2 regions of the Peribacillus sp. P4_B1 genome follow, and region 1 is predicted to be linked to the other one. Evidence: a T-box and tRNA genes for the amino acid it is inferred to sense, from the RefSeq annotation. Region 1 holds a T-box; the other holds one or more tRNA genes.
What was found. The T-box of region 1 lies ahead of glyQ (glycine--tRNA ligase subunit alpha). A T-box ahead of a tRNA ligase gene usually reads a tRNA of that ligase, here a tRNA-Gly.

Region 1 (7,369 bases):
TCACTTTATTGTCACATTTCACGGCAATGTTCATGACGCGGCTTAAAGCTTCCAGATTTTCTTTAAATCCTGCTTCGTCTTTTTTCGCATCCAAGACGTGTGCACGTTCCACGATGGAGTGGATATAACCGATCTCATTGACCAGAACTGCGTCAATCAAATCGTAACGGATTTGCTGTTCTTGCAGCAGGTGTTTGACACGCGCTTTAAAGAATGTGAACATATCAGATTTAACATCCTCAAGATCACGTTTTAAGATACCTTTTGATTCTACACCTTTAAGACCTATAACAATAAGCTCCTCTAAAGAGATATTCCATTTCTTCTCCGCTAGAATTTGGACGACACCGCTCGCCTGCCTTCTTAGTGCGTATGGATCCTGGGAACCTGTCGGAATGACGCCAATAGCGAAGAATGAAGACAAAGTATCAATTTTTTCAGCTAAACTAACAACCGCTCCAATGACAGAAGGCGGAACATTGTCATCCGCATGCCTCGGCATATAGTGTTCATTGATAGCTGCGGCCACTTCCTTGGTTTCTCCTTTTAGGAGTGCATATTTCTCACCCATATACCCTTGCAATTCAGGGAATTCATAAACCATATGGCTCACCAAATCGAACTTGGCAATTTCCGCTGCACGAAGGGCCATTTCTTTTTCCGCCTTTAAATTCAAGGCATCCGCAAGGACTCCGGTAACTGCAGTTACTCTGGCAGTTTTCTCAGCCAATGTACCAATTTCTTCATGATAAACGATGCTGTCCAGCTTTTTCAAAGCAGCCGAAATCTCTTTTTTCTGATCTTCCTTATAGAAGAATGCTGCATCCGATAGCCGTGCACGCAATACTTTTTCATTTCCTTTAGAAACCTTATCCAAATGGCGATCATCACCATTACGCACGGTTACAAAGAAAGCAAGTAGCTTGCCGTCCTGATCTTTGACAGGGAAATAACGTTGGTGCTCCTTCATTGAAGTGATCAGGACCTCTGGAGGAAGCTCAAGGAATTCTTCTTCGAAGTGTCCAAATAACACCGTTGGATACTCCACCAAATTATTGACTTCTTCAAGCAGTTCTTCATCGACCGGGATGATCCAGCCCTTTTCCTGCTCAAGCCCTTTAATCTGATCTAGAATAACTTGTCTGCGTTTATCCGGATCCGCCATTACAAATTGTTCTTTTAACGTTTCTTCGTACCGTGCCGGCTGCTCGATGATTGCGCTATCGCCCAAGAAACGATGTCCCTTTGTTTCACGGGCCGTCTCGACACCAGCGATGCTAAATGGCACCACTTCATTTCCGAATAAGGCAATCAGCCATTTAATCGGACGGACGAAGCGGAGCTCTTGATTGGCCCAACGCATGTTTTTCGGGAACGTCATGCCGCTGATGATTTCAGCAAGCTCAGATAAAAGCTGTACAGTCGGCTGTCCTTTTATGAATTTATTCACATGGGCATATTCCACACCCTTGAGTTCTTTAAAATAAATATCGTCTGAAGTCATGCCTTGGCCCCTGACAAATCCCAATGCGGCTTTAGACCAATTGCCTTCGCTGTCCAAAGCTATTTTCTTAGCCGGTCCTTTTGCTTCTTCTTCGATATCCTTTTGTGATTCTTCCACGTCTTTCACCAATATGGCCAAACGTCTTGGTGTGGAAAACGCTTCAACTTCTCCGAATTCAATCGCTTTTTCCGTTAGCCATTTCTGCACTTTATCTGATAGCTGTTTCATGGAAGCTGTCACAAAACGTGCTGGCAGCTCTTCCAATCCAATTTCCAATAACAAATCACGCTTGCTCATTTGTATTCTCCCCTTTCACTTTCAGAATCGGGAAGCCTAATTTTTCCCGCTCTTCATAGAAGGTTTTAGCGACCTTACGCGCTAGGTTACGGCAGCGGGCAATATATCCCGTTCTTTCCGTCACCGAGATGGCACCTTTGGCATCCAAAAGGTTAAACGTATGTGAACATTTCAAAACATAATCATAGGCAGGATGCACAAGCCCTTCTTCCATTTGGCGATGCGCTTCCTTTTCATACATCGTGAAAAGTTGAAACAGCATATCTAGGTCGGATGTTTCAAACGTATATTTTGAATGTTCGTATTCCGGCTGTCCAAATATATCCCGGACCGTGAATCCTTCTGTCCATTCCAGGTCAAATACGTTTTCCTTATCTTGAATGTAAGAGGCGAGACGTTCGATCCCGTATGTAATCTCCACGGAAACCGGCTTACATTCAAGGCCGCCCACTTGTTGGAAATATGTAAATTGCGTGATTTCCATTCCATCAAGCCATACTTCCCAACCGAGACCAGCACACCCTAGTGATGGGTTTTCCCAATTGTCCTCCACAAAACGAATATCATGCTCTAGCGGATTAATCCCTAACGCGCGCAATGAATCCAAATATAAATCTTGGATATTGTCAGGCGACGGCTTCATGATCACTTGGAACTGATGATGCTGATACAGCCGATTAGGGTTCTCGCCATAACGACCGTCAGCCGGACGGCGGGATGGCTCCACGTAAGCAACACTCCAAGGCTCAGGTCCAATGGCTCTCAGGAACGTGTATGGGCTCATCGTTCCTGCCCCTTTTTCTACATCATAAGCATTCATTAATATGCAGCCTTGTTCAGACCAATGCTTTTGTAACGTTAAAATCATATTTTGAATATTCATTGTACACCTCCAGGTTATTTAAACGGCTATTTAAAAATTAAGGATTGGAATCCTTTCACAGGCAAACAAAAAACTCCCGTCCCTATGCGAAATGCATAGGGACGAGAGTATACCCGCGGTTCCACCCTAATTGCCGTTTATAAAACGGCCTCTTTTCAAAGCAACATGCTCCGGAAACGCCCTTCCCTGTAAATCCATATCCCGGCTTCCACCGTCCCGGGTTCGCTTTTTATGGAGAATGACAGATACTCTTTTCCATCAACGCAATCTTCTTATTTTGATGATTAGAATTTTATACAAACTAGCATGGAATGTCAATAGGTCAGATCTTAAAACATATCTTTCATCGTATCAATCTGTTTTAGGAACTTTTTTGATTTCAAATGGAGACCGGAATATTCCTCATAATAAGCATCTATTATTTTCTGGATTTCCTTTTTCGTTTCAGGCTTAATGGAAATGTTTCCCAGCCTTGATAAATCGAAATAATAAAATATCCTCAGCAATTTGACGGCTGCAGGTGAAATTTTAAAATGATAGGGATCCTTCCCGAGACAGCGGTGACAAATAAAGCCCGCTTCCCGAAGCGAGAAGGCGAATTCCCCTTCCGTTTCGCCACAAACAGCACATTGATTCAGCACTGGGTTAATCCCATTGACGGGCAGCATCTTCATTTCAAAAATGAATTTCAAAACCTCTGCGTCATATTCTTCGTTTATGTAATGCAAGGTTTGCAAAAGCAATTCATACAAATATGGATTCGGTTTTTTATCATCGACGCTTTTATCAAGCAACTCAACAATATAAGAAGCATAAGCAGTCGCAAAAAGATCCTCCCGTATGTAACGGAGTGAATCGACCATTTCGCCTTGCTGAAGACTTCCGAGTCCGGTTGAAGTGGTTACAAGGAAATACCCGGAGCAAAAAAGCTGGGTGACGGCAGCAAGCCTGCTATTAGGTTTACTGGCTCCTCTTGCCATAACACCAATTTTTCCAAGCTCTCGGGTATATATAGTAATGATTTTGTTATTTTCTCCATATGCAGTTCGCCTTATGACAATGCCCTCACATTTTTGGAGCATACCAAGACACCACCCATGTTCGCCAAGACTAACCTATGAAACAGGAAAATCAATTTCTGCTAGCTCATCTTTCAATACCAAGGGTCTTTCCTGTCTTTCGACTTCTATCTCCTTAAACAGCAAATAGGTGTCCACATTACCTGTTTCACTAAATAATTCCCAGGTAAAATCCAACATATAAAGCCCACCTTTCATTTTTAACTAGCAATATGAATATCCGACCATATGATTAGCTTGACCGTTTTCCAAACTTTCATGACTCGTAAATTTTGTTAATTAATACTCGCTCTCATTGAAACCATAATCGCGAAGCTGGCTGGCTTTGTTACGCCAATCCTTCTGTACCTTTACCCAAAGTTCCAAGAAAACTTTCGAGCCCAATAAGTTTTCGATGTCCACCCTGGCACGGCTACCGACTTCTTTAAGCATTTTCCCTTGCTTTCCGATGACGATGCCTTTTTGTGAATCACGCTCGACAACGATCGTTGCCATGACATTAATGGTATCACTGTTATCCATTTTTTTAATTGAATCGATGACAACAGCCACTGAATGCGGAATTTCCTCACGCGTAAGGTGCAATACCTTCTCGCGGACCAATTCAGAAATGATAAAACGTTCCGGATGGTCGGTCACTTGGTCAGCTGGATAAAACTGGGGACCTTCAGGTAGGTGTTCCTTGATTTGTTCAAGCAATGTATCGACGTTATTTCCTTCAAGTGCAGAAATCGGAACGACTGCCGCAAAAGGGTAAAGCTGTTGATATTTTTCAATGATTGGTAGTAAATCATCTGGATGCATCGCATCTATTTTGTTTACAACCAGGAAAACAGGAGTTTTTACGGTTTGAAGTTTTTCGATGATAAACTCGTCACCGCGTCCGTATCCTTCAGTCGCATTGATCATGAAGAGAATCAAATCGACTTCTTTCAATGTATTCGTTGCCACTTTCATCATGAAATCCCCAAGCTTATGCTTTGGTTTATGAATGCCGGGTGTATCAATGAAAATCATTTGTGAATCGTTTTGCGTAAGTACGCCTTGAACCTTATTTCTTGTAGTTTGGGGTTTATCACTCATAATCGCGATCTTTTGACCGATGACCCGATTCAGAAATGTACTCTTTCCAACATTAGGTCGTCCAATTATCGAAATGAAACCTGATTTGTAACCTTTTACTTGTGTATCATCAAATAATTTATCCATTTAAATCCTCCGGTGAAAAAGCTCCTGGAAGCAATTCCTGTACTGTTAGTTCTTTTATATCCCCATTTAAGTTGGTCAAAACAACCGGCATATCCTGGTCGCACAGTTCTGAAATAACCTGCCTGCACGCCCCGCATGGAGAAACGGGACCATCGGTATCTGCCACGACTGCAAGTTTAGTGAACTTTTTATCGTTATGGGCATAAGCGCTGAATAAAGCGGTCCTTTCGGCACAATTACACATGCTGTACGCAGCATTTTCTATATTACAACCATGATAGACCTTCCCATCAGTGGTCAAAAGGGCTGCCCCCACTTTAAATTTGGAATAAGGTACATAAGCTTTTTCTCTAGCTTTTTTAGCTTCCTCAATCAATTCATTCGTATTCAATTCACATCTTCCTTTCAAATTGAGTACCATTTGGCCAACCTACAGGCCAAACTTAGGCAAAAAGATAATTAATCCAACTATTATGGAGAATATAGCATATATGAATACTGCGCCGGCTGCAATATCTTTTGCCTGCTTGGCTAGGGGATGGATTTGATCCGTCACAAGGTCAACTACCCTTTCAATCGCTGAATTAACGAGCTCTAACGTAATCGTACCGGCTATGGCCGCCAAAATGAAAAGCCATTCCATCCCATTCAATGAGAAATACCAGCCAAAGAAAACGACGATTGCCGTTAACGCGAAATGAATCTTAATGTTGCGTTCCGTTCGAACAGCCTCCAAAATTCCCTGACAGGCAAAAGAGAAACTTTTTAATAATGGATACCTTTTTTTACCCTTCTCTTGAAAGTCCATATTCTTCCAAGATCTCCTTTTGTTTCGTAAACATCTCTTTTTCATCTTCTTCATTCATGTGGTCGAAACCTAATAAATGAAGAAAGCCATGCAGTGCTAAAAATCCAAGTTCACGATCGAATGAATGCCCATATTCTTCAGCCTGCTCTTTCGTTCGTTCAATGGAAATGATGATATCGCCTAATATGCGGGGCATTTCCACCCCGACAATTTCCACTTCATCTTCCCCCATTTCTTCAAGTGCAAAAGAAATGACATCGGTTACTGAATCTTTATGACGATATTCTTTATTGATTTCCCGAATTCTCTCATTGTCTACAAATGTAACCGATAGCTCGGTATCTTTTTCAATGTTTTCTTTTTTAGCCGCAAATTGCAGAATGCTTTCAACAAGTCGCTGAGCTTCTTCCGTTACTTCGTTCGTTTCATCCATTAAATCGATAGCTAAAATCATTCTTTCACCTTCTGTCCTAATTTATCCGCCTCCGGATATTCAATCCTGGAGTGGAAGATACCATTAAGCGATTCACATAAGGAATGCTTCACGATACTCAATTCTCTCATAGTAATGTCACATTCATCAAATTGACCATCTTGAATCCTGTCCTGAATGATGAAACTTACCAGTTCTTCAATCTTCTCTGGGGTTGGGTGCTGCATCGATCTGACTGCAGCTTCCACACTATCGGCAATGCCTATTACAGCTACTTCCTTCATTATCGCCCTTGGCCCGGGATACCGGTAAGCCGATTCCAGTGTGGCATCATCCTGTTTTTTTGCCTTATGGTAGAAAAACTTCAATAAAGTTGTCCCATGATGCTGCTCTGCAATATCCACTATCTCTTTCGGGAATTTGTGGCTTCGCAGCATCTCACCGCCATCTACGGCATGAGCGATGATGATATCCCTGCTCGTTTCAGGCGGCAGCCGATCATGCGGGTTCTCCACGTTCATCTGATTTTCGATGAAGAAGTGCGGCCGTTTCGTTTTACCGATATCATGATAATAACTGCCGACCCTTGCCAGCAATCCATTAGATCCAATGGCTTCACAAGCCGATTCTGCCAAATTGGCGACCATTACACTGTGATGATAAGTCCCCGGAGCCTCAATCAAGATCTTCCGCAGTAACGGATGATTGGGGTTCGAAAGCTCGATAAGCTTAATAGATGATAAGATCCCGAAACCAGCCTCGAAAAACGGTAAAAGGCCCATGGTCAAAACAGCTGAACCAACTCCAGAACCTATCGCAGCAACAGCATAATATAAATACTCCATTCTAGTATAATGGCCGTCCATGATGAAGATGAGGGAAAATACGAATGCCATATTGATTAAAGACAATAGTAGCCCTGCAACCAGAACCTTTGATTTGAAATTGGGCCGCGATAAAATGATGATTGCCGTCAATCCCCCGAAAATGATATAAAGCCCCATCGAGAAATCCAGATTACCAGGCGTATCACCATTAAATATAATCGTACCATATGAGCCTAACAATATGATCATGGCTACCGCTAACTTATCGTTCAATAATATCTTGATGAGCATCGCCGCCATGGCACCCGGGAAAATGTATTCCAAATTCG
Region 2 (7,369 bases), on a different contig from region 1:
ATTTGAACGTTGCCTACAGGCACTCACTTTGCGCAGGCAATCCGCCCCAGGTGCCTTTACGCCTGCGGGGTCTCCTCTGGACGCGCTTTTCCCGTAGGAGTCTAGCACACCCGTTCCAATCTACTTTGCTTTTACCTTTAGTGGTATCTTTTTATCCATATGAAGGATATTAATTATTAGAAGTCATCTTATCCGTAGCTTTCACTGCAGAGTTAATAGAATCATTAATGAAAGGATAAATTGAAAATGAGTGAAAATAAGCAACCTTCCGAATCTCTGAAATCAGATGCGATACATACGACATTTAAACAGGCTTTTGAAATAAAGAAGAATCCATTTCCTTGGATAAAAGCACTAAGCGCAGGCATAGCTGCTGCCTTACCTGTTTTCATTGGCTTATTATTCGGGAATTTAGCGTACGGTTTACTGGCAGGGATCGGAGGTTTCACTTATTTATACGTTTTTAACCAACCGTATCACCAAAGAACTATAAAGATTTTCTTTGTGATGGTGGGTCTTGCTTTATCTGTTGTATTAGGGACGCTTTTGGCTCCATACCAATTGGGAACAGCCATAATGATGGGGATCATCGGGGCAAGTGTTTTTTTTATATTTGGTGCATTAAAGATTACCGGTCCTTCGGCGGTATTCTTCGTCTTGAGCTTTGCGCTTGCGACAGGTATGCCCGTTGATCAAAGTCTGGCTCCGTTGCGTGGGGGCCTCGTTTTAATGGGTGGTGCACTATCTTGGATAATCTGTATGTTAGGGTGGTTTTTCAACCCTCATGGACCAGAATCGCTTGCGGTGGAAAAGGTGTACAGAGAATTGGGGGCATTCTTTGATTCCATGGGAACCGAGAAATACAATAAAGCAAGACAGGGAACGGTATTGGCGATGAAACAGGCTGAAGATACACTATTAGCCGGGTTTTCAAACAGGCGAAGCCGAGATGAGTTAAAGCGGTTGTTCCTACTGAATGAACATGCGAATGCCATATTCTTGGAGGCTCTGGAAATTTCCTTGAACAAAAATATCGTACTGCCGCCAGAATTAGGTCAATCCGTTCGTGCCCTTGCCGGTTCCATTGCATCTAAAACAAAGAATGAAAAAAAGATCCTTCAACCTGACCAAATGACCGAAGAGGTGGAAGAGTTATTCATGAAGATTTATAATGCGGATGCCATCATGATTGAACCTGTCCAGAAAATCGATCATGCAGCAACCATCTCAAAGCCTTCTTTAAAAACAATTTTTCTTGGGGCGTTCGATAAGAATTCAATTGTCTTCCGGGCTTCCGTTCGATATGGAACAATCCTTACCATTGCTGCCATCATCGCATATTCCGCCGATTTTAACCGTTCGTACTGGATTCCCTTATCCTGTGCGGCCGTTATGTCGGGTTCAACCATCATCGCCACATTCCATCGAGCGGTCCAAAGGACTTTCGGGACGGTCATCGGACTCCTGCTAGCAAGTTTAATTCTAGCAGCGGTTCATAACGAGTTCATTATCGTTCTGATCATTTTATGTTTGACATTCATTACAGAGCTTTTCATCGTTCGGAACTATGGATTAGCGGCGATGTTTTTTACTCCTTCAGCATTAATCATGGCGGAATATTCAACTCAAATCTATGATTTCAGTTTTTTTGCGACAGTAAGAATAACAGATATCGTCGTTGGAAGCATGATAGGTCTTATTGGGTCGCTGTTACTCGGAAGTCGTTCGGCATCCAGTCTTCTCAATCATTTAACAGCCAAAACGATTCGAAGTCAGGGACAGTTATTATTGATGGCGTTCTCTGAAAAAGATAATGACTTTGCAATTGATGAAAGCAGCGAAAGGAACAAAATGCAAACAAATATGGTGAATCTATTAACGGTTTACAATGCATCCCTTGGTGAGATATTCAAAAACAAGGCTAGACTGGAATCTCTTTGGCCCGTTATATTTTCGATAGAACAGTTGGGCTATTATCTAAATGCCAGCTTGAAATCCTATGAACGGCCAGTCCTTTCAGAGCGGGAGCTCGCTCAATTGCTGTATGTTTTCGAAACCATGGCGATAGCGGCAGATAAAGGTCGATCACATACTAATAAAGAAGTGCCTGAAATTGAAGGATACTCAAAAGTCCGCCAGGAAATTTTGGACCTTCAAGAAGCACTTCAGTTTTGCGGAGAAACAACCGGCTAATTAATCTATTAAGGGAGTTCATATTTGACTCCCATTCATTTAATGAGTGTTTCATGCCTCTGTTAATAGGGTGAAATTGGAAGGGTTATAGAAAAGTCTGTAAAAATGCCAGTTTTCATTATAAAATGTACTTACAAACAGAAAGGTGATGAACCATGTCAAACGTTGCTGAATTTCGTGATTTTTTAACTAGTGAGAAAATCTATATGAATGAGTTGAATGAAGATGGAACCACCTTTTTTAGAGCTGAGCAAAAGTTAAAGGACGGGTGGAAGGTCCTTTTAGTATTTGCATTCAATCAAGATGAAAATGTGGCGGACTTATTTTGCTTTAATGTCGCCGAGTTGAAGAATCCTGAAAAGAAACAGGATGTTCATACACTGTTGAATGAATATAATGCTAATTTTAGGTACTCCAAGCTTTATGAAGAAAATGGGACCATTTCCATTCGGTATTCATACTCCATTGAGGGGGATATCGTACCGGATCTTGCGTTCAGGAAGTTAATCATGCTGCTTGAAACGGCACAGCAGGTTTATCCGCGGTTAATGGAAGTCATTTGGTCTTAAATCATTATATAGGATGAAAAAGTTCTCTGAAACAGGGGGCTTTTTAACATCTTTTCTAGAGTGAATGAATATATTAACGTTACAATACATTAATTAATAATTTTTTTAAAAGAACTATTGCATTTTTTTAGATTAAACTATATAATTAATTTTGTTGGTAATTCGACAAAGTTCTACAATGACATGCGGGTGTAGTTTAGTGGTAAAACCTCAGCCTTCCAAGCTGATGATGAGGGTTCGATTCCCTTCACCCGCTCCAATACATACTCATAACGTAGGGTTTCGTTACCTGGAGAACGAAGCTTTGCGTTTAAATATTATTACAAGAATTCTACTGTTTACAGTGGGATTTTTTTTATTGTCCAAATTTTATGGGGGCGGAAATTCGGGAAGGGGTTGAATGAGCTAAAGGTTAATCTGATTATCATTTTTATTCTATCAGAGAAATGACAATACGAACTCCATGGCATTCATACCGTATTTAAAACCGGAGTTTTATATTAGCTGCCATGTATTATACCGAAAAAAAGCGTTAATCAAAGCTATTCAGCCTTAGGGGATAACAAAATAAGTTCATTTTTGGATAAATGCCTAAACAGCGGTACAGGGGTTTTAGTAAAAACAGTGAACCGGTTAGGTTTATGATGACGGGTGTTATTTAACTTCTCAGGTGGATGGGGTTATCAGAATCATTAAATCATACGGGGGCCGGGACGCATATCAAGTTATTATCCAAAGCTGAAGGGATGGATCGATAGGAATATAATTTATTTTAAAGGTTTGGAAAGTTTACGAAAAGACCCCTTCCGATTGTGGAAAGGGTTTATTTCCGTTCATTTTTGATTAGCCTTCTACAATCGAGTAAGTCCCTTCACCACCGTGGATTTCAAGGAACATGTCCATCAAGGATTTTGTTAGCTGATGTGCTTCTGTGATTGGAGTATTGGGTTGTAAATAAATGATTTGGATGGCTTTTTTTGTTTCTTCGGTGACTTTCGTGCGTTCTGAATCAACGTATGGGCTTCCGAATGCGCCCTCATGATCGGCTGATGTAATCATATTTTCCATGGAATTCAAGCGGCCGTTCAAACCGTCATAACCATCCGTTCCCTCGCCAATCTTAATCAAGATGTCTCCTGATACCTTTTCCGCATCATAAATGCCGATCGGAACTTCATATAATAGGGAGAAGAAGTTATTCAAATCTATCGCTGAATGGATGGGTGTCAAGTAATTCTGTTTTTTTACGCGGCGGTACAGGGCTTCAACGGAGGGGCGATACCGTGACGGGTTGGTCCCCACAGCCTTGAAAGTCTCTCGCCACACTTTAATGCCGGAAAAGTCGGTCAATTCCTTTTCTTCAAGGTCGAAGAAAAGAGCTTCTTGAAATAGTTGAAGTCTCCCTTTCACCATTTGCGGGGAGGGACCTACTTCGATGTTTTCATATGTAATGATCCCAACTTTGAATTGGGGGATTTTACTGCTAAGATTAGCTGATACGGTAATTTCCAAGCGTTTCACCTCCAAAAATGATTGCAATTAGTTTATCATAGATAGCAATGGTTTGAAATGGATACAAGCTTCGATCGGAATACTGAATGAACGTAGGTGATTAATATGGATATGAATGCATTCAAGCAAGAAGTGATTTTATATAGTAAAGAGATCGGCATCGATAAAATCGGTTTTACATCGGCCACGGCTTTTGCCGAATTGAAGGCTCGGCTGATACGTCAACAGGAACTGGATTATCAGTCAGGGTTTGAAGAAGGCGATATAGAAAAAAGGGTCAGGCCTGAATTGATATTCGAAAAACCGCAATCCATCATTTCGATTGCACTTGCTTATCCATCAAAATTGAAGGATGCTCCGCAAAGCACAAAAGGTGAGCGGCGAGGGATCTTTTGCCGGGCTTCTTGGGGAACGGACTATCATACCGTTCTTCGTAATAAATTGCAGTTACTTGAGGGTTTCATTAAAGATAAAGTGCCAGGGGCAGTGGTGAAGTCAATGGTAGATACGGGCGAATTGTCAGATAGGGCAGTGGCTGAGCGTGCAGGAATTGGCTGGAGTGCAAAAAACAGTATGATCATCACTCCGGAATTCGGGTCTTTTGTATACTTGGGAGACATGATTACCAACCTGCCATTTGAACCGGATCAACCGATGGAAGATCAATGCGGGACATGCAATAAATGTGTCGATGTTTGCCCGACAGGTGCGCTCGTTCAGGGTGGCCAGCTAAATTCTAAGCGTTGTATTGCATTCTTAACCCAGACAAAGGGTTTCCTGCCGGATGAGTTCAGGACGAAAATAGGCAATCGTTTGTATGGGTGTGATACATGCCAGACCGTTTGTCCGAAAAACAAAGGAATGGATTTTCATTTTCATGAAGAAATGGAACCTGACCCCGAGTTAGCGAAACCGCTGCTGAAACCTCTGCTTACGATTTCAAATCGGGACTTCAAGGAGACATACGGCCATGTATCTGGCTCTTGGCGCGGTAAGAAACCAATCCAAAGAAATGCCATTTTAGCATTGGCCCACTTCAAAGACGAAACGGCATTGCCCGAACTGATCCAGGTTATGAAGGATGATCCGCGGCCCGTCATACGGGGAACGGCGGCCTGGGCGGTTGGGAAAATTGGCCGGGGGCAGTCCGTTTCCGTACTGGAAGAAGCACGAATGAAGGAAACGGATGAAGAGGTACTGGCGGAAATTGAAAAGGGACTGCAGTTTACCTTGGAAACAAAATGATATTTAAGATGTAGTGGCTGTCCCAAAAGTCGTAAATGACTTTTGGAACAGCTTCTTTCTCTTTTTTTCTAGTTATAGACATTACCACTAAAGTTAACCGGATAGCTCCCAATTTGTAACCACTAAGTAGTAGTCTTTTGTAGTAAATACATTATTGAACAGAGGATAAAACCAGTACCGACTATCAGCAGTACTTACATCCCCGTAATAAGATTGTTGTTATACGGGTATATTTGTTACGGCATCTACCAATTCATACTTAAGGTGAGCTGCAGACCACTTCTTTCGGACACTTGCCATTCTGAATAACTAGTTGCTACGCTATTCCTTATGGTGAATATATTTGTTTATATATAACCTGCGGGTACCTAAAAAGAGAGATTATTGGGCTGTTATCAGCAAATCCTTAGCTCTAAAAGTATAACTGTCCAAATTTAAATGACTTGAGTTCCCCCTTTTCCTCTTAACGTGGAGGAAACTGGTCATCTTGTCTTTTATCTATATACAAAGTGCCATCACTTTGTATTTCAGCATAAAATACATCTTGCAGGCATACACCAAACTGCTGTAATTGCGTTTCCAACCAGCTTTGGTTTAAGCTCAGTTTACTTAAATTATGAGGAACGATTTTTCCATCCACAATAATTTCTGTAGGTATGTATGATGGTTTCACATAAGTAATATCCTTATTGGAAACATTCTGGCTATCCACTTTTTTTAAGACAGACAATTGACCATTTGGTTCTAAAACGGCATAGTTTACCTCTTGCATGGAGAATATGCTTTGTTCTCGCAATAGCATGCTAAGGTCATCCATGTTTAATTTTTCCCCTTTCAACGCTTTCTCTAGGATTTTTCCATCTTTGATTACAATTGTAGGTTCGCCGTCAAGTATTATACGAGCTTTTGGAGATTTTAAATTAATAAAGCCTACAAGCATAGTGAGTACGGACCAACCGATTAAACTAACGAAGGCGTCAACCATATCAATACTTGTATCGATTGTGATGGAAGCAGCCACCGCGCCGATAGTGATACCTGTAATATAGTTAAAGTAAGTCATCTGACTTACTTGCTTTTTTCCCATAATTCGAGTCATCAATAGTAAAACCACAAAAGCAGCGACTACCCTACTTAACACTTCAATAAAGCTCAAAATTTCCGTCTCCAATCTGGTCTAATCAGGTTAGATAATCGTGTATTCATTCTTATATTTTCCCCAATATTACTTTGATTATAATTCAGGATAAAAAAAGCCATACTGTAATCGATCCATACGGAAAGGCTTCACACGTGACTTTAAAATTTATGAATGTGAGGGTTGTTTGGATTGCCCTTTAAAATCGTAAAAAAGGCGGGAGGAAATCGTCAGGTGCATTTTAATCCCCTTCGAACATACACATTAGCATAGATAGTAAGAAGGAGGGCATGAACTTGAGGGAACAATTGCAACGCCTTTTACAAGAAAGAGTGGAGTTTTATACTTCCGATAATCAGGAACGGAGTGAAAGGAAATTACATCTGAAAAAGGAATTGATGAGGAACCGTGCAGCGGAAATTGTTCGGGTGAATGCAGCAGGCAAGGTTCATTCGAAGAGAAAGGAAGACATGGATACAGTCCTGACTTATCAAGTGCACCTGCAATATTTATTGAAAAAGGAGGATTCATTTTATATTGAAGAAGAAATGGAAGAAAGGGAAGCTCGATTTCGAAATGGGTATATAGTGGATGAATGTGAGCTGGTTCCCAGCTTTGAAACGGAAGAGGTACAGCCAAAATGTGATCCCGGCGCAAATCGACTTGCATATAAGTATGAGCGGATGAAGGCCGTCCAATATGCCGAGCGTTG

Region 2: it has a tRNA-Gly gene. The T-box ahead of glyQ (glycine--tRNA ligase subunit alpha) is inferred to sense a tRNA for this amino acid. The anticodon was not compared.

The regions. Positions count from the first base shown of each region.
Region 1 covers NZ_JBFUHM010000005.1:127,122-134,490, reverse strand. Annotated here, with positions in the region: gene glyS (glycine--tRNA ligase subunit beta) at 1-1,801, opposite strand, end outside; gene glyQ (glycine--tRNA ligase subunit alpha) at 1,788-2,684, opposite strand; T-box leader at 2,779-2,955, opposite strand; gene recO (DNA repair protein RecO) at 3,014-3,766, opposite strand; gene AC1DVK_RS04560 (YqzL family protein) at 3,800-3,943, opposite strand; gene era (GTPase Era) at 4,043-4,972, opposite strand; gene AC1DVK_RS04550 (cytidine deaminase) at 4,965-5,363, opposite strand; gene AC1DVK_RS04545 (diacylglycerol kinase family protein) at 5,403-5,780, opposite strand; gene ybeY (rRNA maturation RNase YbeY) at 5,758-6,234, opposite strand; gene AC1DVK_RS04535 (HD family phosphohydrolase) at 6,231-7,369, opposite strand, start outside.
Region 2 covers NZ_JBFUHM010000008.1:37,518-44,886, reverse strand. Annotated here, with positions in the region: gene AC1DVK_RS06385 (FUSC family protein) at 247-2,193, shown strand; gene AC1DVK_RS06380 (YbjN domain-containing protein) at 2,349-2,762, shown strand; tRNA gene AC1DVK_RS06375 (tRNA-Gly) at 2,948-3,021, shown strand; gene AC1DVK_RS06370 (B3/B4 domain-containing protein) at 3,606-4,274, opposite strand; gene queG (tRNA epoxyqueuosine(34) reductase QueG) at 4,380-5,519, shown strand; gene AC1DVK_RS06360 (DUF421 domain-containing protein) at 5,983-6,675, opposite strand; gene AC1DVK_RS06355 (amidase domain-containing protein) at 6,948-7,369, shown strand, end outside.